3 linked regions of the Rheinheimera salexigens genome follow. The protein of the gene in region 1 interacts with the protein of each later gene in a pairwise test. Links are inferred from orthologs where the notes say so. Each region holds a gene or a part of one and is shown on either strand. Other genes may lie near its edges. The genes, in order: ftsZ, BI198_RS15830 and zipA.

Region 1 (8,672 bases):
CAAAATTCGCTGTAAGCGTTTATTTCAAGCCCAAAACTTGGCTACCGCACCTTTTGCCGTAGTGCATAGCGAAGATACCGACTTTGCCCAGCTGTTAGCCGATTTAGGCGGCAAAGTAATGGTTAAGCCTGCCAATGAAGGCTCAAGTATTGGTATGAGTGCAGCAAGTAACGTAGCCGAGCTAGAGCAAGCGATTAAAACGGCGCTGGTGTATGACAACGAAATATTAGTCGAGCGCTGGATCAGTGGTCGGGAATTTACGGTGTCTATTGTCAATAACCAAGTGTTGCCGATTATTGAAATGCGCACGCCACGTGATTTTTATGATTACGAAGCAAAATACCAAGCCAATTCAACCGAGTACTTATGCCCAGCACCGATTAGCGCTGAGCAAACTGAGCTAATGCAGCAATGTGCGTTACAAGCGTTTCAAGCTGTAGGCGCTAGCGGTTGGGGCCGGGTCGATTTAATGATGGACAGCGCAGGCCAACATTATTTATTAGAAGTAAACACTGTGCCGGGTATGACTGAAAAGTCGTTAGTGCCTATGGCCGCTAAAGCGGCAGGGATGAGTTTTCAGCAATTGGTAGTAGCGATACTTTCTCAAACAGATGCACATAGCGCTCATCAAACGGAGCAGCAACGCTAATGATTAACTGGCCGAACATGCAATTTAAACAAACAGGCGCATTCTATGCTGGCTTGGTGTTTTTCTTGTGTTCGGTTGCCGGTTTAATTTGGGCAGGGGTGGCGTTAAATACTTGGCTGCAAGGCCAACAAAATGCACCAGTGCAGCAAGTTAAACTGTATGGCGATTTTCAGCATATTGATGCTGCAGAATTGCATCACGTGTTGCAACAGCAGTATGTAGGTAACTTTTTTCGGGTGGATGTGGACCAAGTGCAGCAGTTCCTGTTACAGCAGCCTTGGGTATTTCAGGTCGCCGTGCGCAAACAATGGCCTGATGCCCTAGTGGTAGTAGTAACAGAACAACAACCGGTGGCACGTTGGAATCAGCAACAATTAATAAATAAACACGGTGCTTTGTTTAGCGCACCGTTGCAGCAGCTGAAAACCGACTTGCCCTTGTTAACTGGCCCAGAAGGCAGCGAGCAGGATGCCTTGGACATGTTCCAGCATATTCAGGGTTTATTAGCCTTGCATCAGTTTACGCCATTAACCCTGGCCTTAACTGAGCGTTTTTCATGGCAATTAACCTTAAGCAATGGCGTAGCGTTAAAGTTAGGTCGTGACGATATATTAAAACGGGTACAACGTTTTGTTGAATTGTATCCGGTGATAACTAAACATAAAAATGAACCAGTTAGCGAAGTGGATTTACGCTACGACACCGGTATAGCTGTGCGTTACAGCGATAATGATACGAAGAGAAAAGCATGACAAAGTCGTTAGAACGAGATTTGATCGTAGGTTTAGATATAGGCACTGCCCAAATTAAAGCGGTGGTAGGTGAGATCACGGCTGACAATCGCTTAAGTATTGTTGGTGTGGGTACTCATGTATCGCGCGGCATGGATAAAGGCGGCGTTAATGATCTGAACTTAGTAGTACAAGCCGTACAACGGGCGATTAATGAAGCCGAGCTAATGGCAGATTGCCATGTATCTTCAGTCTATTTAGGTATTTCTGGCAAACATATTCGTTGTCAAAACGAAAGTGGCATGGTGCCGATTAACGACACTGAGGTCACAGCAGAAGACGTATTAAATGTTATTCATGCTGCTAAGTCAGTTCCTATTTCAGCTGAACGGCGCATGTTGCATGTATTACCTCAAGAGTATTCGGTAGACATGCAAGAAGGCATTAAAAGCCCAATTGGTATGTCAGGTGTACGTATGGAAGCTAAAGCCCATATTGTCACTTGTGCTAATGATATGGCCAAGAACATTGAAAAATGTGTAGAGCGTTGTGGCTTGCAGGTTGATCAGCTTATTTTTACCGCTTTAGCCTCTAGCTATGCGGTATTAACCGATGACGAAAAAGAACTCGGTGTCTGCGTAGTGGATGTTGGCGGCGGTACAATCGACATTGCTATCTTCACTAATGGCGCTTTACGCCATACCGCAGTGATCCCGGTAGCGGGTAACCAAGTCACTAGCGATATCGCTAAAATATTCCGCACACCAATTAGTCATGCAGAAGATATTAAAGTCCAGTATGCTTGCGCGCTGCGTAGCATGGTAGGTAAAGAAGAAAGCATAGAAGTTCCTAGTGTTGGTGGTCGTCCAGCACGTTCTATGTCACGTCATACCTTGGCTGAAGTAGTTGAGCCACGTTATCAAGAATTATTTGAACTGGTACAAGAAGAAATTCGCAGCTCTGGCTTTGAAGAGCAAGTGGCTGCAGGAATTGTGCTAACCGGTGGCACCGCCAAAATGGAAGGTGCAGTAGAGTTTGCCGAAGATATATTTCAAATGCCGGTACGCGTAGGTCAGCCTATGCATATCAGCGGTTTAAAAGAGTATGTACAAGATCCGGCCTACGCCAGTGTAGTCGGGTTGTTGTTATACGGTAAAGATGCGCGCACAGAGCAGAAAAAATCTGCCGATGTTCGCAGTTCAGTGAGCAGTTTCGTTAAACGGATCAGCAGCTGGTTTAAAGGCGAGTTTTAAGATACAAGCGTAAAAAACGGAGAGAGAGCTATGTTTGAATTAATGGAAAACCACAGCCAAGAAGCTGTAATTAAAGTAATAGGTGTTGGTGGCGGCGGCGGTAACGCAGTTGAGTATATGGTTGCCAGCAATATTGAAGGGGTAGAATTTATTGCGGCTAATACGGATGCGCAAGCATTACGTAATTCGTCAGCCAATATTACCTTACAACTAGGTGCCACGGTAACTAAAGGCTTAGGTGCCGGTGCTAACCCAGAAATTGGTCGTCGTTCAGCAGAAGAAGACCGCGAAAATATCAAAAAAACTATCCAAGGTGCCGATATGATCTTTATCGCCGCTGGTATGGGTGGTGGTACAGGTACCGGTGCAGCGCCAGTGGTTGCTGAAATTGCCCGTGAGTTAGGCATTTTAACCGTTGCTGTTGTGACTAAGCCGTTTCCTTTTGAAGGTAAAAAGCGTACAGCTTATGCCGATGAAGGTATTTTAGAGCTAAGCAAGCATGTTGACTCGTTAATCACTATTCCTAACGACAAGCTATTAAAAGTATTAGGTAAAGGCACTAGTTTACTAGATGCATTTAAAGCCGCTAACAACGTATTGTTGGGTGCTGTGCAAGGTATTGCTGAATTAATTACCCGTCCGGGTTTAATTAACGTCGACTTTGCCGATGTGCGTACGGTAATGGCTGAAATGGGTACTGCTATGATGGGTAGTGGCCGTGCGTCAGGTCCAGATCGTGCAGAAGAAGCAGCAGAACAAGCAATTTCAAGCCCGTTATTAGAAGATATCGACTTATCAGGTGCTAAGGGTATTTTAGTCAACATTACAGCTGGCTTAGATATTAGTATCGAAGAGTTTGAAATCGTTGGTAATGCGGTTAAAGCCTTTGCTTCTGAAAACGCTACTGTCGTTGTAGGTGCGGTAATTGATATCGAGATGCAAGACGAATTACGTGTCACAGTTGTCGCAACAGGTATTGGTGCAGAGCGTCGTCCTGATATCAGCTTAGTGCAAAGCAACCGTCAGCAAGAAACTACACGTCCGGTGTACGGTACTGCAGGTGGCAATGCGCTGCAATCAGAAACACAAACAGTACGTGTTGAGCAGCCACAAGCGCAAACACATGCAAATACTCATGCTCATAGCCATGCTAATAGTCAGCAGCAACCTGCTACTAAAGCACAAGCAGAAAGCAAAGCGAATATTGATATTTTTGATATTCCAGCATTTTTGCGCAAGCAAGCAGACTAAGTATTAGTGCTGAGTAATGAGTGTTGAGTTTTGAGTTTTGAGTGCTGAGTTTTGAGTGCTGAGTTTAAGTGCACAGCGTTAATTGCTGAGTGCTTGGCTGGGTTAAAATTGTAGCTTAATTGCTGCATAGGCTGTTATTGCTATAAAACTGTTGCCGTTTAATGCTGCACAGCTATTAAGCAGTTGTTCAGTCAGCGTTTGATAGGGTAGCCTATTTGTGCTATGCTTCGCCGCCGTTTTGGTTAAGGGTGCTTTAAATTTTAAGCAGGACTAAATTATGACAAAACAACGTACCATCAATAAAAGTGTCAGCTCCATTGGAGTCGGATTACACAAAGGCGAAAAGGTTACGCTTACTCTCCGACCTGCGCCCGATAACACAGGCATTGTGTTTCGTCGTGTCGATCTGGATCCGATAGTTGACTTTAAAGTGTCGCCAGAACTGGTAGGCGATACCGTGATGTGTACCTGTTTGATCAACCAAGACGGTGTGCGTTTATCAACTACTGAGCATTTAATGGCGGCAGTGGCAGGTTTAGGTATAGATAACTTAGTAATTGAAGTCGATTCGGAAGAAATTCCTATTATGGACGGCAGTGCTAATCCATTTGTTTATCTATTACTTGAAGCCGGTGTATCTGAGCAGCGTTTAGCCAAAAAATTTATTCGGATTAAAAAAACAGTACGAGTAGAAGACGGTGAAAAATGGGCTGAGTTTAAGCCTTATAATGGTTTTAAAATTGACTTCGCCATCGATTTTGACCATCCGGTTATTTCTGAAACCGTACAGCATATGCAATTAGATTTCTCTGCAGCAGGTTTTATTAAAGATATAAGCCGGGCGCGTACTTTTGGTTTTTTACATGAAGTCGAATACCTTCGTGCTAATAACTTAGCCCTAGGTGGCAGTTTTGATAACGCGGTAGTGTTAGATGAATACCGGGTGTTAAATCAAGACGGCTTACGCTATGACGACGAATTTATTAAACATAAAATTCTCGACGCCGTAGGCGACTTATATATGGCAGGCCACAGTATTTTAGGTGAGTTTAGAAGCTTTAAAACCGGCCATGCTTTAAATAACCAATTGTTATGTGAAGTGCTGGCGCACCAAGAAAACTGGGAATTTGTGACCTTCGAGCACAAAGAAGAAATGCCTATTTCATATTTAGCGCCGCAGCTAGCATAAGCTAAGCTACCAGCTATCCATAAAAAGTCAGTTATTGCCTAAGCATTAGCTGACTTTTTTGTTTATACCGCACTCGATTCTTAGTCGTTAGTCACCTGCTGTTGAGTCACTTGTAACTCGTCACTTGTCACCGCAGTTTAATCATTTAGCTCTATTCTTGGCTAAATTCAATAACGCTTGCTTTAGTTTACCGTCAGCACCTGCTGCTACCGACAATAAGGCATCAGCCGCTTGCGCCGATAAATTATGTTGCATCGCAACAGGTTGGGCAATTTCTACCTTAAATTGGCGGGTTTGGCCGGTGGGTGAAGCTTCAATTTCAATGCCGGCTAAATCAGGCAAGATTTTTTTGCGAAAATTGTCTAGAATAGCATCGCGCTGCATTTTTAGCCGAGTTAGCCAAGAGGGCGAGCTGCATAAGATAATAGCTCTGCCATCGCGAATGCTGGTTACTCGGCAAAAGCTAAGTTGCTCTAGTTGTAATACCTGCGCTAATACCGTATTCAGCTGTTGCATTAGCTTAACTTGCTGCTGTTGGTTTGCTAGCGAGCTATGGGCTAATACCTTATTGATATCCTTTGGTTTTTCAGTATAACGTGCCATGAATTTAACGCGCTCAACATAATTTAATAGCCTAAGTAGTGTAACAGCTTCTGTATTTTTTGGCAGAATCTAAATTGGCTATTGAAAGCTTTAGCATTTGTCACCATATCTAGCGTATTATGGTGAGAATTTCACATAAATTACTTTCACCTTTAAATACTGGTTTGCATGAACTAGCCAGGGCTGCACTGCAGTTTTAACTTAATATGGTAACTGGATAATGTTTGGAAAACTTTTCACCAAATTAGTTGGTAGCCGCAACGACCGCTTCTTAAAAAAACTACAAAAACAAGTACAGCAAATCAATGCGCTAGAGCCGGAGTATCAAGCCTTAACCGATGACCAGCTGCAGCATAAAACTGTCGAATTTAAACAAAAAATAAAAGACGGTGCTACGCTAGACGACCTCTTAATTGAAGCTTTTGCTACCGTGCGCGAAGCCAGTACTCGGGTATTTGGTATGCGTCACTTCGACGTTCAATTACTTGGCGGTATGGTACTGCATCAGGGTAAAATTTCTGAAATGCGCACCGGTGAGGGTAAAACCTTAACCGCTACGCTACCTGCGTATCTTAATGCGTTAGGCGGCGGTAGTGTGCACGTTATTACAGTTAACGATTACTTAGCCCGTCGTGATGCTGCAACAAACGAGCCGCTGTTTACCTTTTTAGGTATGAGCGTTGGTGTCAACGTACCGGGTATGGCGCACGTTGATAAGCAAAAAGCTTATGCAGCCGATATTACCTACGGTACTAATAACGAATTTGGTTTCGATTACCTGCGTGACAATATGGCCTTCTCGCCAGACGACCGCGTTCAGCGCGATCAGGCTTTTGCTATTATCGATGAAGTTGACTCGATATTAATCGATGAAGCCCGTACACCATTAATTATCTCGGGCCCAGCGGAAGATAGCTCTGAGCTCTATCAAAAAATTGATTTGTTAGTGCCACAGCTCATTAAGCAAGAGCAAGAAGACGAAGAGGGTAAGCACGGCGATGGCCATTTCACTTTAGATGAAAAAGCGCGTCAGGTTTACTTAACCGAAGAAGGCCAAATTAAAGTTGAAGATATGCTGCGCGAAGCGGGCATGATCGGCGAGCAGGACACTTTATTCTCAGCGGCTAATATTACCTTATTACATCACGTGTATGCGGCATTACGTGCTCATCAACTATTTAAACGCGATGTCGATTACGTGGTTAAAGACGGCGAAATTGTTATTGTTGACGAACACACCGGCCGTACTATGGAAGGGCGTCGTTGGTCAGAAGGCTTACACCAAGCGGTTGAAGCCAAAGAAGGCGTTAATATTCAAAACGAAAACCAAACCCTTGCTTCTATAACCTTTCAAAACTATTTCCGCTTGTATGAAAAGCTATCCGGTATGACAGGTACAGCTGACACCGAAGCATTTGAATTTCAACAAATATATGGTCTAGAAACTATCGTGGTGCCAACAAACCGGCCTATGGTACGAAACGATATGGCCGATTTAGTCTATTTAACGGCTGAAGATAAATACCAAGCCATTATTGCCGATATTATTAAAAAGCAACAAGCTAAACGTCCGGTATTAGTGGGTACAGCTTCAATTGAAAGCTCAGAATATCTATCTGAGTTACTCAATAAAGCTAAAATCACTCACAAAGTATTAAACGCAAAATTCCATGCTAACGAAGCTGAGATTATTGCCAATGCCGGTCGGCCAGGTAATGTCACAATCGCTACTAACATGGCAGGTCGTGGTACCGATATCGTCTTAGGCGGTAGTTTACAAGCTGAACTAGCCGGTTTAACCGACGCTAGCGAAGAGCAAATTGCCCAAGTAAAAGCTGACTGGAAAATACGCCACGATGCTGTTGTTGAGTCGGGTGGTTTACATATAATAGGTACTGAGCGTCATGAATCACGTCGTATTGATAATCAGTTGCGCGGTCGTTCTGGTCGTCAAGGTGATAACGGTTCAAGCCGGTTTTATTTATCGTTAGAAGACTCGTTAATGCGTATCTTTGCTTCAGATCGGATGTCAGCCATGATGCGCCGTCTGGGTATGGAAAAAGGCGAAGCTATTGAGCATCCATGGGTCAGTCGTGCCATTGAAAATGCCCAACGAAAAGTAGAAGCGCGTAACTTCGATATTCGTAAGCAATTATTAGAATTCGATGACGTGGCTAACGATCAACGTAAAGTTGTGTACGAGCAACGTAACGAGTTATTAGACGCTTCTGATATCAGCGAAACCATTACGGTTATTCGTGGTGATGTAGTTGAAGACTTAATTAGCCAATATATTCCGCCAGAGTCGTTAGACGAAATGTGGGATATTCCGGGCTTAGAGCAGCGTTTAAAAGCTGACTACGCGTTAGAATTACCTATCACACAATGGTTAGCCGACGATAAAAAGCTGTTTGAAGAAAAGCTACGCGAGCGCATTCAGCAAGAAGTAGAAAAATCGTATCAAGAAAAAGAACAAATGGTTGGCCCAGATGTATTGCGTCAGTTCGAAAAAGCCATAATGTTGCAAAGCTTAGATACCCACTGGAAAGAACATCTAGCAGCTATGGATCACTTGCGCCAAGGCATTAACTTACGTGGTTATGCGCAAAAGAATCCTAAGCAAGAATATAAGCGCGAAGCGTTTGAATTATTCTCAGATATGCTAGAAAACTTAAAAATAGACGTTATTGGCGTACTAGCACGAGTGCAAGTTAAAGCCGCAGAAGACGTTGAAGCGGTAGACGAGCAACGCCGCAAGGCTGACGCTGTTCCGCATAGCTATCAACATGACGAAGTTGAGCAGTTAGGCGCTGACGTACCTGAGACAGCACCTGTCGAAGTAGCGCAAGGACCAGTGATCCGTGATGGCGAAAAAATTGGCCGTAACGATGCTTGTCCATGTGGCTCAGGCAAAAAGTACAAGCAATGCCATGGCAAACTTGTCTAAGCCGATGTTTGACAATAAAACAATAACAACGGAGTCAGCTAACGCTGGC
Region 2 (6,488 bases), 2.5 Mb from region 1 along the record:
TAAGATAAATTGGCTATCGACGACTGAAAAATAGGTTAATTGATGAAAAAACAATTGCTCAAGCGCGGTTAATATTGGGGTGTCGCTTAAATCAGTGGTATTTTCAACACTAAATAAGCTATCGGCATCAACATAGTATTTTAAGCGGCTAAGCTCAAAGTGCTGCGCGGTAAGTTTAAAACTGGTTAAGCTGCGCCAAAAGTCTAATCGAACGCGGGTTTCACCAATATAGAGTTGGGTTTGCCCCTGATGCTCTAAGCGTAAATCTTTAACCAATAACGCCGGACCAAACTTTTGCCAGCCGGCACTTAATTCTCCAATTTTCACTTCAGCTGAATATTTCTCAGCAATAAATTGCTCGAGTTGCAGCTTATAATTATCTGCATATGGCAAGCTATAGCGTAAAACAGAAATTACTACCGCCAACAACACTACACTGATAGCTAACGCCAACCAGAGCTTATGTAAGCAGAAGAAAGAAAACTGTTTTATTTTAGACACTACATCATCACCACATCAAATTGCTCTTGGCTATACAGCGGTTCAGTATGGATACTAATTTGCTTGCCAATAAATACCTGTAATTCTGCTAAGTTATGAAACTCGTCATTGGTTAGTGCATCTTTCACTGCCGGTGATACATAAACCACAAACTTATCTGCAGCATAAGCCCGATTAACGCGGACTATTTCACGTAGCACTTCAAAGCACACGGTTTCAACGGTTTTTAAACTGCCACGACCTTCACATACCGGACATTCTGAGCAAAGTATATGCTCTAAACTTTCTCGGGTACGTTTTCGGGTCATTTCAACTAAGCCTAACGCAGAAAAGCCATGAATGTTAGTTCTGGCCCGATCTCGTGCTAGCGCCAGTTCTAAGCTATGAAACACCCGTTTTTGATGCTCGGTACTTTGCATATCAATAAAGTCGATAATAATAATACCGCCTAAATTTCGTAAGCGTAATTGCCGAGCAATAGCCTGAGTTGCTTCGGCATTAGTATTAAAAATAGTATCTTCTAAATTGCGATGGCCAACAAAAGCACCGGTATTAATATCAATCGTGGTCATGGCTTCTGTTTGATCGATAATTAGGTAGCCGCCACTTTTAAGCGTGACTTTACGCTCTAATGCCCGTTGAATTTCATTTTCAACATCAAACATATCAAATATGGGCCGCTCGCCTGGATAATACTCCAGCAAAGGTGAGATATGCGGCATAAACTCTTCGCAAAAAGCGGTAAGCTGCTGGTAGGTTATTTTAGAATCGACTCTTACGCGTTCTAAATCAGCGCCAACAAAGTCACGTAAAATGCGATAGGCTAGGGTTAGGTCTTCGTAAACCACACCTTCTTTACGGGTCTTTTGTTTTCTTTTGATAATTTTTGCCCAAAGCTTTTTTAAAAAGCGGGCATCTTGAGCCAGTTCTTCTTCTTTAGCACCTTCAGCAGCCGTGCGGACAATAAAACCACCGCTGTCATCATTAAATTGGCTAACAATGTCTTTTAAACGCGTGCGCTCTTCATCACTTTCTAAGCGTTGTGAAACACCAACATGAGCTGAGCCAGGCATAAAAACTAAGTAGCGCGACGGTATGGTAATATCAGTGGTTAAACGTGCACCTTTAGTACCTAGCGGATCTTTCACCACTTGAACCAGTAAATATTGGCCTTCATGTACCAGCACCCGAATATCTTTGCTGGTTGCGGTTCTGTTATCAAGATCAGCTAAATTGTCAGGCTGCACGATATCTGAGGCATGTAAAAATGCGGCTTTATCTAAACCGATATTAACAAAAGCGGCTTGCATACCCGGTAACACACGGCTGACTTTGCCAACGTAGATATTACCGACTAATCCGAGTTTTGCTTGGCGTTCAATATGCAGCTCTTGTAAAACGCCATTTTCAATTAACGCTACCCGGGTTTCGCTTGGTGTCACGTTTAGCAATAATTCTGCGCTCATACCTGCTCCTGCCATCGTTGTAATAAACGTTCTGTTTGACACAAGGGTAAGCCAACTACCGCGCTATAGCTGCCATTAATTCGTTCGACGAAACGGCCAGCTAAGCCTTGAATACCGTATCCTCCCGCTTTATCTTGAGGTTCGCCACTTTGCCAATAATGCAATATTTCAGCGGGGTTTAATAATCGGAAATGTACTTCTGTTTGCACTAGCGTACTTAAGCTGCGCTGACTGTCTACTAAGGCAACAGCCGTCATCACTTGATGCACACTACCCGACAGCATGGCCATCATGCGCTGAAAGTCAGCAAAGTCGGTTGGTTTGCCTAAAATTTGTTGTTGCACCACCACGATGGTATCCGAGCCTAAGGTTGGTAACTCTGCGCTTAATCGGGCTAAGCCAGCTTGCGCTTTGGCTAACGCCAAACGCTGGACATAATCTGCCGGTATTTCATCAGTATAAGGGGTTTCATCAATATTGGCTGCGATAAGCTGAAACTCAACACCGAGCTGAGTTAATAGTTCACGTCGCCGAGGAGAAGCCGAGGCAAGTGCTATTTTTGGATACATGTTTGGTTGCATTACTGGATCTTTAATTGACGACGATAACGCCTTAATAGCCAGAATAACCAAGGCCACGCTAACATACCAGTTAACACTGGCCATAAATATTCAGCTAAAAAATATACGCCGACTAAAAAGTGACTTAACCAAAATAAAAACAAGTGATAAAAGGCTAATAATATACTCAATAATAGTGCTTGCTGAATAACTGAAAAGTTGCGTATTTTTAGGTAATTAGAGGCCACTATATAAATTACGACTGAATACGTTAAAGCATTGACGCCTAATACGGTGCCCACTAACACATCTACCATAAAGCCAAACACGAAGGCCGTACCTATACTGACCCGATGCGGCATCGCTAGTGTCCAATACATTAATACCAGCAAGGTCCAATCTGGACGAGCTAGCTTAACCACTTGTGGCAGCGGCATGACGGTAAGTATTAAGGCAATAAATAGCGATAAGTAAACGAAGCCAATTCCTTGTGCTTTACGCATCGGGCTGCTCCTGTAGTGGTACTGGCAAGGCTATGGGCAAAGTTACTGCCGGAATAGCAGACAATAACAACACATGCCGCACCCGATCTAGCTGAGCAAAAGGCTCGGCATACACCAACATAAACGGCTGACTGGCATCTTGGTTAATTCTAATCACTTTAGCTACCGGATATCCCTCGGGAAATACACCATCTAAGCCAGAAGACAATAAACGGTCTCCTTCACGAATATCAGTACTGTGAGGTAAATGTACTACACGCAGTTGGTCCCACTGGCCAAGGCCTTCGACTACAGCACGCACGCCGGTGCGCTCGGCACGTACTGCAATGGCATGAGTATTATCAGAAATTAACAGTGCTCTGCTCGTATTGGGGCCAACACTCACAATTTGCCCTACAATACCTTTTTCATCAATAATGGCTTGCTGCTCGGTCACGCCATCGCTGCGGCCTTTATTTAACACCACTTGATGACTAAACGGATGACTATAAACGGCTAAAACTTCTGCAATTAAATGCTGGCCATCTTTAGACGGCGAAGCGCCCAATAACGCCCGTAATTTAGTGTTTTCTTGTTGCAGGTAATTTAGTAATTGCAGCTGGCCACTCTGTTGCAAAAGCTTCTGCTTTAAACGGCCGTTTTCTTCTAATAACGCATGTTGCGACATAAATTGCTCTGAGGCACCCGAAAATAAGGTCTCAGGTAAGCTGGCAATATAAAATAATGGGCTGGCTGCAGCAGTAAGATAGCTGCGCAGTTGGGTGGAGCTATCGGTGTAGCGATCAACAAACATTAAACCTACGCTACATAGCACTGCTAAAAATAAGCGTAGGAATAATGACGGGCCTCGACGATACATAGTATTCATTTATATAAAATATTCATGATGTAAGGTATTCATTTAGCAAGGCCGCGCAGTGCCATTCCCATTAATCATAACTGAATACATCACCACCATGCATATCAATCATTTCTAATGCTTTACCGCCGCCGCGTGCAACACAGGTAAGTGGATCATCTGCGATCACAACTGGAATACCGGTTTCTTCCATTAGTAAGCGGTCTAAATCACGTAATAAAGCACCACCACCGGTTAATACCATACCGCGCTCAGAAATATCTGACGCTAATTCTGGTGGCGATTGCTCTAAAGCCACCATTACTGCGCTAACAATGCCAGCTAGAGGTTCTTGTAACGCTTCCAGTATTTCATTACTGGTTAACGTGAAACTACGTGGCACACCTTCGGCTAGGTTTCTACCGCGCACTTCAATTTCTAGTACGTCATCACTTGGGTAAGCCGAACCGATTTCGGTTTTAATTCTCTCAGCCGTGGCTTCACCAATTAAAATACCGTAATTGCGACGAATATAACTGACGATTGAATCGTCAAATTTATCACCACCAATACGTACGGAAGAAGAGTACACCACACCATTTAAAGAGATAATGGCAACTTCTGTAGTACCACCGCCGATATCAACTACCATACAGCCCGTTGCTTCTGATACCGGTAAACCGGCACCGATAGCAGCAGCCATAGGCTCGTCAATTAAATACACTTCACGTGCACCAGCACCTTGTGCAGACTCACGAATAGCGCGGCGCTCAACCTGGGTAGAGCCGCAAGGCACACAGACTAGTACCCGAGGGCTAGGACGCAAAAAGCTATTGCTGTGCGCTTGGCGAATAAAATGCTGTAACATTTTTTCGGTGATATAAAAGTCGGCGATAACACCGTCTTTCATTGGCCGTATGGCCTTGATGTTACCCGGTGTACGGCCAAGCATGCGTTTAGCGGCATGACCTACTGCGGCGACGCTTTTCGGGCCACCTGCTCGTTCTTGCCGAATAGCAACTACTGAAGGTTCGTTCAGCACTATGCCTTGGTCTTTGACATAAATAAGTGTGTTCGCAGTACCAAGGTCAATGGATAAGTCGTTTGAAAATAGGCCACGCAATTTATTAAACATGAAAAAACCGGATCCTTATAAAGCTGAATTTTGCACTGCTACGTTTGACAATGCGCCAGCATTTAGCACATTAACGAATATGTCGTTTATTCTATGTAACTCTATGGCTAGTGAATAGCCTTATCTTGCATTTTTATGAAATTAATCTGGCTTTAACAATTATTAATGCTTATTAACCCAAGGCTCTCGCTCAACATCGGTTATGAGCTCTCTCAACATCGAGGACAGCGGTTAGGCCACAGTAAATCAAAAAAGTTCGCACCAATAATTTTGCTGTGAATTATAGGCATCGAGTACAGCACACTGTCATTTAGTCTAAGAATGACGCTATACTCTTTAATTCTATATACCTAGTAATGAAAACTATAAAATGCTCGATGATTGTACGTTATTTACCATTAAAAAACCGTCGTGGCAGCAAGTAAAACATCCTATTCTTATAAAAAATAATATAGATCTCTGGCTCTGCCATCTGCAAACTAGACCCGCTCAGCTTTCAGGTAATAAATGGCTAAAGCTGAAACACCATATTGCTAAAGTTAAGGCTGAGCATAAACACGGTATCGTTACCTTTGGTGGTGCATTTTCGAATCATATAGCCGCAGTTGCCGCTGCATGTGCCCAGCTTGGTTTAAAAAGTCTAACTTATTTAAGAGCTGATAGCGTAGATCTAAACAATCCAACCATCCAATTTTGTTTACAACACGGCATGCGTTTTCATTTATTAAATCGAGCAGAATACCGTTTACGCAATGATGACACATTTTGCCAAGTTATTACGAACTCACACCCTGAATTATTATTAGTAGCCGAAGGTGGCTCTTCTAGCGAAGGAGCAAAAGGCGTAGCAGAGCTTAATTTAACAGATACGCCAAATGGTAAGGCAAGTTTAGTCGCATTAGCCACGGCTAGTGGTGGTACATTAGCCGGCGTTATTACCGCAAATAAAAGCCAAGTACTAGGTATAGCCGCAGTCAAAGATTCTTCTATTGCGGATCGAGTTAAACAATTGTTACCTCAGGAAGTTAACGCGACAAGTTGGTCTATTAATATGGATTATACTGATGCTGGTTATGCTAAATTTAGCCCTGAACTATTAGCTTTTTGTCGAGAAATGGCGAGTTATAATGTTCATGTAGAGCCGATATATAGCGGTAAAGCCTTATATGGATTATTTAAGTTGATCGAACAAGGCCAGCTAAACAAACATAAGCGGATTTGTTTTTTTCATACCGGTGGCTTACAAGGTTTGGATGGCTTGTTATACCGTAATTTAATTAGTGCTAATGACTATAAAATCTTAATGGGTGGCTAAATCTATTCCCATTTAAACAATATTAAAGCCTCGCTTTGTAAGCGAGACTTTATTAAACCTATGAGTTACCTATTCTTTATCTGCAATGTTTTTTAAATTGTCATTTATTTTAAATAGTACAATAAGCAATTCACACCAGATCCGCACACCGATGCAACCAAACACAATTA
Region 3 (8,549 bases), 590 kb from region 1 along the record:
GGTGGCTGATGGCGTAGTCGAACTTGATACACCTATATCTAAGTGGTTTGTAGACGCGGACTGGTTTTGTCGGTTGCCAAATTATAACGTCATTACCTTACGTCATTTGCTGAATCATAGCAGCGGTATTATCGATCATGTTTATGACACTGGTACAGACTTTGCGAACTATATAAAGAACATCCTTAAGTCTGACAATCCAGCTCAAGCCATTGAACCGCATAAACTGCTGCAATTCGCGCTAGATCGCAAGCCGCTGTTTTTGCCTGGCACAGGGTTCCATTATAGTGATACTGGTTACATACTCATCGGCATCATTATCGAGAAAGCCAGTTCACACAGTTATTATCATGAGTTGTCTAAGCGCATTCTAATACCGCTGCAATTAACCGATACTGTTCCACTTCATCGCCGCGACATCCCTGGCATAGTGCAAGGCTATGCTAGGCAGAGTCGGCGTTTATTCGGTATACCAAAACGGGTGATTGCAGACAACCAACTTGTGTTTCATCCATCAATTGAATGGACCGGTGGCGGTATCGTTAGCACATCATCAGATCTGGTTCGTTGGGCCAAAGGGCTTTTCGAGGGTAAGGCTATTACGCCGCATTTACTAAACCAAATGCTGACATCTATAGCAAAACCTGAACAGCCGCCAAATACGTTAGGCCCAGTGCTCGGTTACGGTTTGGGCATTAACATAATAAAAACAGAATTCGGCAGCTGTTATCGTCATCATGGATTTTTTCCAGGCTATAACTCCCTACTGGCTTATTATCCTGATAAAAAAATCGCCATTGCCATGCAAATTAATACCGACAATGCAAAAATTGAGCGCTATTTTAATGCTATTGCGACAGAAATATTTAGGCCACTGTGATTTGGTTAGTTTATTTATTAGCTGTTTTCTTTTTATCTTCAGCAGTTGGCCATTCGGCAAACACTAAACCTAAAGTACGCGAGCGCATTAGCCACAAGATGCCAACACTTATTGCGATAGGAGCAAGTATGCGCCATGGCGCATCTAGCATGACTTGGTCTGGCAGGTGTTTAATGGTTAGCAATAAATCAATTATCGCCACCAGCAATAATATGATTCGGCTGTGCCGCCAGACTTGAAACCACCACGCTTGACCTTTGGGTTTACGTTGGCTAATCGCGGCTAATATCAGTAATAATGGGCTGGCAATGGCGCAAGCTATGATAAAGTCGAATTGCAACGGATAGATTAACGACAATATATCGCGTTGCGATTCGGGCAAGGTTAGCACTAACACCCAGCTTATATAGGGCCGCAACAATAGCAATAATAACCAATATAAACGCATAGGCACTTTATGCAGCCCATGATCGTCTAAGACTGGAAATATATTATATTCTTTCACAGCGAGAGCGTCATACTAAATACTTCATAGCTGGCGTCTGCGCTGGGCCAAACTGCCTAGTATTATAAATATGGCTAAACAAAACCAAGGTAACCACTGATTACTAAATTTAGCTAATTGCTTGGCCACCACTGGGGTTAACAATATGGTTAAGGCACCATAGCCAAAAGCACAAAGTAGTATAAAAATACTGGTACGCCAAAAAAAGTGCATATGGGCAATTTGCCGTCTAACGGCTCGGTTTAAGTCATCACCAAATACCACTAAGCAAGTAGCAACCATTGCTAAGGCGATATCTCGTACATAAGGCCGAAACAAACTGCCCCACTCGTTTAGTAATGAATTTAATAAATCGGCCAATTAATTTACTCCATACTGATTAAATACATCCAGCATCTCTTGCTCACTCCAAACAGTCACATTTAGCTCATTGGCTTTGACTAATTTAGAGCCCGCATTATCACCGGCGATTACCGCGTGGGTTTTCGCCGAGACAGAGCCCGATACTTTAGCGCCTAACCGCTGTAGCTTAGCTTTAGCATCATCGCGCCCCATACTGGTTAAGGTACCTGTTAACACTAAGGTTTGACCGGCTAAGGGCTGCTCCGTCTGCTCTAATTTAGCTATTTCTGGCCAGTGGATATCCGCTTGGCATAACTGCGTGATCACGGTTTGATTATGCTCTTCGGCAAAAAAGCTCTGCACGCGCTCGGCTACGACAGTGCCCACGTCGTCTACTTGTTGTAACTGCTCGATACTTGCCTGCTGAATAGCCGGTAGCGTAGTAAAATGATTAGCTAAGCTTATAGCTGTCGCCTCGCCCACGTCACGAATACCTAAGGCATAAATAAAGCGCGCAAGCGTGGTTTGTTTTGACTGCCTAATAGCATGCAGCAAGTTCATCGCCGATTTTTCTGCCATGCGCTCTAAACCCAATAAGCTGGGCATATCTAGCTGGTAAATATCGGCAGGGGTTTTTATTAACCCTTGTTCAACTAATTGCTCGGCTAACTTATCACCAAAGCCATCTATATCCATCGCTTTACGCGAGACAAAGTGCTTAATAGATTCTTTTAATTGCGCGCCGCAGAATAAACCGCCACTACAGCGGGCTGCAGCTTCTCCGCTAATGCGCTCGATATGAGAATCACAAACAGGACACTGGGTTGGAAACACAATGTCACTGGCATCATCAGGGCGTTGCTCTAACACCACTGAGACAATTTGCGGGATCACGTCACCTGCTCGGCGCACAATAACTTGATCGCCGACTTTAATACCTAAACGCGCTATCTCATCTTGGTTATGTAAGGTGGCATTGCTAACAGTAACACCACCGACATTGACTGGCGCCAAACGGGCAACAGGCGTAATAGCGCCGGTGCGGCCCACTTGAAATTCTACGGCTAATAACTTGGTAAGCATCTCTTGGGCTGGAAACTTAAAAGCAACGGCCCAGCGCGGCGCTCTGGCAACAAAGCCCAAGGCTTGCTGTTGCGCTAATGAATCCACTTTAATAACCACGCCGTCAATTTCATAAGCTAATGAATCGCGCTGCTGCATAATATGCTGATAATAATCTAGTGCCGCTTGGCTGCCTTTGACTTGGCGTACTTCAGGGCATATTGGCATACCCCATTGCTTTAATTGCATCAGTTGTTGGTAATGGCTGTCTGTCGCTAACTTTTTGTTGCTATCAATTACTTCACCTATACCATAAGCATAAAACATTAGTGGTCGCTGAGCGGTAATTTTGGCATCTAATTGGCGTAAACTGCCTGCGGCGGCATTGCGCGGGTTAGCAAATATTTTTTGCCCTGCTTTAGCCGCTGCATCGTTCATGGCATTAAATCCGGCCAGTGGCATAAATACTTCACCGCGCACTTCTAATACTTCTGGTACATCACCTTGTAAACGCAGCGGAATGGCCCGGATAGTTTTAACGTTTGTGGTAATATTTTCACCGGTACTTCCATCACCACGAGTGGCCGCTTGCACTAATTCGCCATTTTCATAACGGATACTGACGGCTAAACCATCTAATTTCGGCTCAGAGCAAAAACTAAATTCCGCGCTGCTATCTAAGCTGTCGGCGATGCGTTTGGTAAAGGCAAAGAATGATTCGTCATCAAAGGCATTATCCAGCGATAACATGGGTATCTGATGTTGTACCTGGCTAAATTTGGCTAATGGCTTAGCACCCACGCGTTGAGTGGGTGACGTGCTGCTAATTAACTCTGGATGTTCAGCCTCAATGCGTTGTAATTGCTGAAATAATCGATCGTATTCTGAATCAGGCACCGTTGGCTGATCTAACACATAATATTGATAACTATATTGCTCTAATTGCTGACGTAATTGTTGTAATTGTAAGACAAGAGACTGAGACATGATGGGGATACTCTTAAAAAAGCATCACTGATATTAACCTAACAAAAACGGCAGGGAAATAACCTGCCGTTTTATTCATAAGGCTAGCAGCAGTGATTAACGGTTAACCATGGATCAACTTTTGACGCTGAAACTCACGTATTTTATCGACATAATGGCGCACAGTTTGTACGGTTAGCACGCTGCGTTGACCATCTAATACTTGGCCTGAAAACTCGCTGGCCAATTTTTTGGCTGCATTATGCATTAAGTTAAAGTTTTGCAACGCATCGCCAGGGCCTGGCAATGTCATAAATAAACTAACACCTCGGGTGTTAAGTTTGTCCATGTTATCTAAATCGAAGGTGCCTGGATTAAACATATTGGCCAAACTAAATAATACTTCGCCAGAACCTGAGCTATCGGTGTGACGATGAAAAATATCCATATCACCGTATTTAAAGCCCAGAGTCAGTAATGTACTTAATAGGTCTTCACCTTTAATTTCTTCATTTTCAGCCAATAACACATATAAAATTAATACTTCACTTGGCTGAGACAGCGTATTTTTTTCATCAGTATCATCCTGCAGGTACCCAGAGTCATCTTGCTGGTACCCAGTATCATCTAGCGGCAAACTTGACTGATCATCTTCGGCTAAAGCGGAAAAATTCAGCTCAGGCTCTTCGTTAGCAGTAAAAGCTAATTCTGTTTGCTGTTCTGGCCTAGCGGTTACAGGCCTAGCCGTTATAGGCTGAGTCGCTGTTGGTCTAGCCATAGCGGGTGTTGATAAAGCTGAATTGGCCGGCACTTTAGCACTGCTCTTTTGAGCACCTTGCCTAACCACTCTTACTTCACCCAGTCCTAACTCATCAAAGCCTTCGGTTTTAGTAGGCAGTGCTTCATCAGGTTGCTTGCTTTCATCATAATAGCGATGCTTAGGTTGGCCGCTATTCTTACGCACCGTCCACAGACCATGCACTAGCAAGGCTGTTAACACTAACGCACCAATGATAATTAATACTATACGAAAATCACTCATTAGATTACCTTTGTCTAGGAAGCTGTTGTCATTTTAACAGCATCGTCCACATCCACAGCCACGACGCGTGACACGCCAGGCTCTTGCATGGTCACGCCCATTAACTGTGTCGCCATTTCCATAGCAATTTTATTGTGGCTAATATAAATAAATTGTACTGTTTCTGACATTTCTCGCACCAAATTACAAAACCGTCCGACGTTAGCATCATCTAATGGGGCATCAACCTCATCTAACATACAAAACGGCGCTGGATTAAGCTTAAATATCGAAAACACTAATGATAAAGCGGTTAGCGCTTTTTCACCACCGGATAATAAATGTATTGTACTGTTTTTTTTTCCCTGGCGGGCGCGCCATAATGCTGACCCCCGTTTCCAGCAAATCGTCTTCGGTCAACGCTAAATAAGCACTACCACCGCCAAATACTTTGGGAAACAAACTTTTTAAACCTTCGTTTACCTGATCAAAAGTTTGCTTAAACTTTTGCCGAGTTTCTTTATCTATTTTACGTATAGCAGTTTCTAATGTTTCCATCGCTGCATGTAAATCGTCATTTTGGGCATCAAGATAATTTTTGCGCTCAGCTTGTTGCTCATATTCATCAATCGCAGCTAAATTAATTGCTCCAAGGCGCTGAATGGCTTCAGTAGTCAACTCTAATTGCTGCTGCCAATGCGCTTCATCCGCTTGTGATACTAATTCTGCCAATACTTGCTTTATATTAGCTTGTTGTTGTGCTAATTGCTCCAACATATTATTAGCCCGAACCCGATAACCTTCAGCTTCTACTCGTAAAGCCTCTAACCCAGCACGTTTATTTTGCACTAATTGCTCAATACCCTGCTGGCCTTGCTCTAGTTGGCGAATTCGCTGTTCTAGTTCAGACACGATATCTTGTTGGCGGTGCATATCCTGCTCTGCCTGTTCCAGCGTTAACAATGTTTGCTGCAACTGTTCTTGCAATAATAATTCGGGCTCATCATCTTGCTGTAACTTCAGCTTAAACTGCACCACTTGCTCATGCAACTGCTGCTGCTGTTGCTTAGCTCGCTGCAGACTTAGGGCTAACGTCTGCTGTTGCTGCTGACTCATCTTACATTGCAACACTAACTGCTGATGCTGCTGACGTTTTTGCTCATAGTGAGCTTTATGCTGGGTTAACTTATGCTGATACTGCTGTTGCTGCTCTGTTAATTGCTGTTGCTGCTGTTCATGCGTTAGCAATTGCGCTTCACACAACGCTAACTGTGTTTTATATTCTGCAACTTTCTCCAGTAGTACAGCGTGGTTTAACGCCATAGCTTCACTGTCACTGACTAACTTCGCGTATTGTTTTTCAGCTTGCTGTAAGGCTTGCTTTGCTAACAGTAGCGTCGTTTGTTGCTGATGCATCTGCTGCTGAGCTGTGCTGAGTTGCTGCTGTTGTAATCGCTGCTTTTCCGTTAACAGCGTTAATTGCTGTTGTTGCTTTAGCATGCCAGCTTCAGCTTGCTGAAAAGATAACTCAGCAGTATTAAGTTGTGGCTTTAATTCAGTAAGACGCTCTGAAATTTGCAAGTAATTATCTTGCTCAGCGCCCGCATATAGCCCCCAGTTAGTTCCCAGCCAAACACCATCAGCGCTTATAATAGACTGCCCCAAGCTTAACGAAGACTGAAGTGCATAGGCGTCTGCTGCATTTCTAGCCAATAACACTTGATCAAAGCTTTGTGGATAGACACCGCTGACAATAACACTGCTTAAACAGTTTTCAGTTGCAGAGTTTGTAGCAATCGCTGTTGCAGCACGCACAAAGCTTTCTTGGCTCTGAGTAGATTTAGAATCAGCATCGGCTACAACATTAGCGTGCTGTAATTTTCCTAGCACCATAGTGACAGCCAATGCCCAGCCTGGTTTGACTTCTAACTGGCGCAATAGTTGCTGCTGTTGGTTATCTTGTTGTTGCTGCTGTTGGGTTAAGCGTTGCTGCTCTAGTTGTAAACTCTGCCTTAGCATAGTTTGTTGTTGCAACTGTTGTTTAACCTGCTGCAACAACTCAGTTTGCTGCGATACTTCTTGTTCGATAGCAGCATATTGCACTTGTTGTTGCAGATAATGTTGTTCAGCTAATTCAAGCTGTTGCTGTTGCTGCTGACATTGCTCGACTAACGGTGTTATCGCTAACTGGGTAATATCCTGTTGCAATTGCAGCTGTTGTTGATTTAATTGCTGTTGCAGTTGTTGCTGGTTTTGCAGCTGCATACTTAATTGTTGTTGCTGCTTTTGCAATTGAAACTGTTGTTGCTGCCATTGCTGATAAGCTTGTTGCGCATTAAGTTGTTGTTGCTCTAGCGATGCTAATTGCAGCTCTAACTCAATCAGTTGCTGATCCAGCATGGCGATTTCGGGTTCATCTTCTGCTATTTGCAGTGATACCTGCTGGTATTGCTGCTGCTCACTAGCCATAAAGCTATCGCTTTGTTGTAAGCTTTGCTCGGCTTGCAACAGCTGTTGACTGAGCTGCTGCTGCTGCTGGCGTTGATGTAAGATTTGCTGCTCTAATCGCGTAATAACGCTGCCTAATTGATAAAAGCTGGCTTGTAATTGTTCAAATTTTTGCCGTGATTGTAAAGCTTGCTCTTTTAAGGCGACGAGTTGACGTTGCTCACTGCTTTGATCAGCATGATACTTTTCTAGTTCGGTGGTTTGTTGGCTAAGCTGGAGCTCTAGTTGCTCTAATCGGGTGTTATAGCTCAGCCATTTGATGCTGGTTAGTTCTGCTTTAAGCTTGCGCTCTTGGGCTTTAAGTTCTTTATAGCGTTGTGCAGATGTAGCTTGGCGTTTTAATTTTTCTATGTTTTTAGCCAGTTCATCTCGAATATCACTTAAGCGCGCTAAGTTTTCGCGGGTGCGTTTAATGCGGTTTTCAGTATCACGGCGACGTTCTTTATATTTAGATATACCGGCGGCTTCTTCAATAAAAACCCGTAACTCTTGTGGTTTAGATTCGATTAAGCGTGAAATCATACCTTGTTCAATAATGGCATAACTACGCGGACCTAAGCCGGTACCGAGAAAAATATCGGTAATATCACGACGGCGACATTTAGTGCCATTAAGATAGTAAGTGGATTGGGCATCACGGGTAACAATACGCTTAACGGCAATTTCGCTACGATCGGCTAAATTGCCGTTAATATGACCTTGAGTGTTTTCAAATAATAATTCGACAGAGGCTTGTGATACCGGCTTTCGCTGCGATGAACCATTAAAAATAACATCTGTCATGGCATCGCCACGCAGGTTTTTAGCTGAACTTTCACCCAGCACCCAACGCACCGCGTCGATAACGTTAGATTTACCGCAGCCATTAGGCCCTACTACAGCAGTCATTTGCTGCATAAAGGGCACTGTGGTTAAGTCCACAAAGGACTTAAACCCAGAAAGTTTTATATGTTTTAAGCGCATTTTAGCTAAGCATTAATTATTATTGTTTTGCCAACTTGGCTAAATGTAGCAGATTGCTAAAAGTACTGCTATCAGTAAAATTAATCATTTTTCTGATTTATCAGCACTTTACGCCGCCATTTTTGCGCTTTCTCTACCACTTTATGTTGGGTAGAAATTTTACGGCTTTTATTCGGCAGTACAATAACCGGCCGTGAGACGATTAGGTTATTGGGATAAACCACTAATTCATTATTTTCTGTTTTTAATACGGTACTAAATAAATTAATTTCAACTATGCGACCATCAATGTAATTAGCCCC

The links.
Region 2: the proteins of ftsZ (region 1) and BI198_RS15830 interact in binary tests that used the Escherichia coli proteins (3 or more experiments, as listed by UniProt). The link is inferred for Rheinheimera salexigens from one-to-one orthologs.
Region 3: the proteins of ftsZ (region 1) and zipA interact in binary tests that used the Escherichia coli proteins (3 or more experiments, as listed by UniProt). The link is inferred for Rheinheimera salexigens from one-to-one orthologs.

Annotation. Positions count from the first base shown.
Region 1 is NZ_MKEK01000001.1:954,421-963,092, forward strand. Bases 1,848-4,773 are described here. They hold ftsZ (cell division protein FtsZ), read left to right. Parts: upstream 1,848-2,663; coding sequence 2,664-3,884; downstream 3,885-4,773. Other genes in these bases: ftsA (cell division protein FtsA), read left to right, coding at 1,848-2,633; lpxC (UDP-3-O-acyl-N-acetylglucosamine deacetylase), read left to right, coding at 4,162-4,773. In the rest of the region: BI198_RS04450 (D-alanine--D-alanine ligase), read left to right, coding at 1-649; BI198_RS04455 (cell division protein FtsQ/DivIB), read left to right, coding at 649-1,401; more of ftsA, read left to right, coding at 1,398-1,847; more of lpxC, read left to right, coding at 4,774-5,073; BI198_RS04475 (DciA family protein), read right to left, coding at 5,215-5,676; preprotein translocase subunit SecA, read left to right, coding at 5,897-8,623; 8-oxo-dGTP diphosphatase MutT, read left to right, coding at 8,607-8,672. UniProt on the Escherichia coli protein: Essential cell division protein that forms a contractile ring structure (Z ring) at the future cell division site. The regulation of the ring assembly controls the timing and the location of cell division.
Region 2 is NZ_MKEK01000001.1:3,432,127-3,438,614, forward strand. What follows is about bases 2,982-5,795. They hold BI198_RS15830 (rod shape-determining protein), read right to left. Parts: upstream 5,004-5,795; coding sequence 3,960-5,003; downstream 2,982-3,959. Other genes in these bases: mreD (rod shape-determining protein MreD), read right to left, coding at 2,982-3,030; mreC (rod shape-determining protein MreC), read right to left, coding at 3,023-3,898; BI198_RS15835 (1-aminocyclopropane-1-carboxylate deaminase/D-cysteine desulfhydrase), read left to right, coding at 5,374-5,795. Also shown: BI198_RS15805 (YhdP family protein), read right to left, coding at 1-501; rng (ribonuclease G), read right to left, coding at 501-1,967; BI198_RS15815 (Maf family protein), read right to left, coding at 1,964-2,548; more of mreD, read right to left, coding at 2,548-2,981; more of BI198_RS15835, read left to right, coding at 5,796-6,318; BI198_RS15840 (DUF4282 domain-containing protein), read right to left, coding at 6,388-6,488. UniProt on the Escherichia coli protein: Forms membrane-associated dynamic filaments that are essential for cell shape determination. Acts by regulating cell wall synthesis and cell elongation, and thus cell shape.
Region 3 is NZ_MKEK01000001.1:1,544,667-1,553,215, reverse strand. Bases 2,839-5,641 are described here. They hold zipA (cell division protein ZipA), read right to left. Parts: upstream 4,798-5,641; coding sequence 3,880-4,797; downstream 2,839-3,879. Other genes in these bases: ligA (NAD-dependent DNA ligase LigA), read right to left, coding at 2,839-3,776. Also shown: BI198_RS07165 (serine hydrolase domain-containing protein), read left to right, coding at 1-880; BI198_RS07160 (DUF2919 family protein), read right to left, coding at 891-1,385; BI198_RS07155 (DUF3392 domain-containing protein), read right to left, coding at 1,410-1,745; more of ligA, read right to left, coding at 1,746-2,838; BI198_RS07135 (mechanosensitive ion channel domain-containing protein), read right to left, coding at 8,328-8,549. UniProt on the Escherichia coli protein: Essential cell division protein that stabilizes the FtsZ protofilaments by cross-linking them and that serves as a cytoplasmic membrane anchor for the Z ring.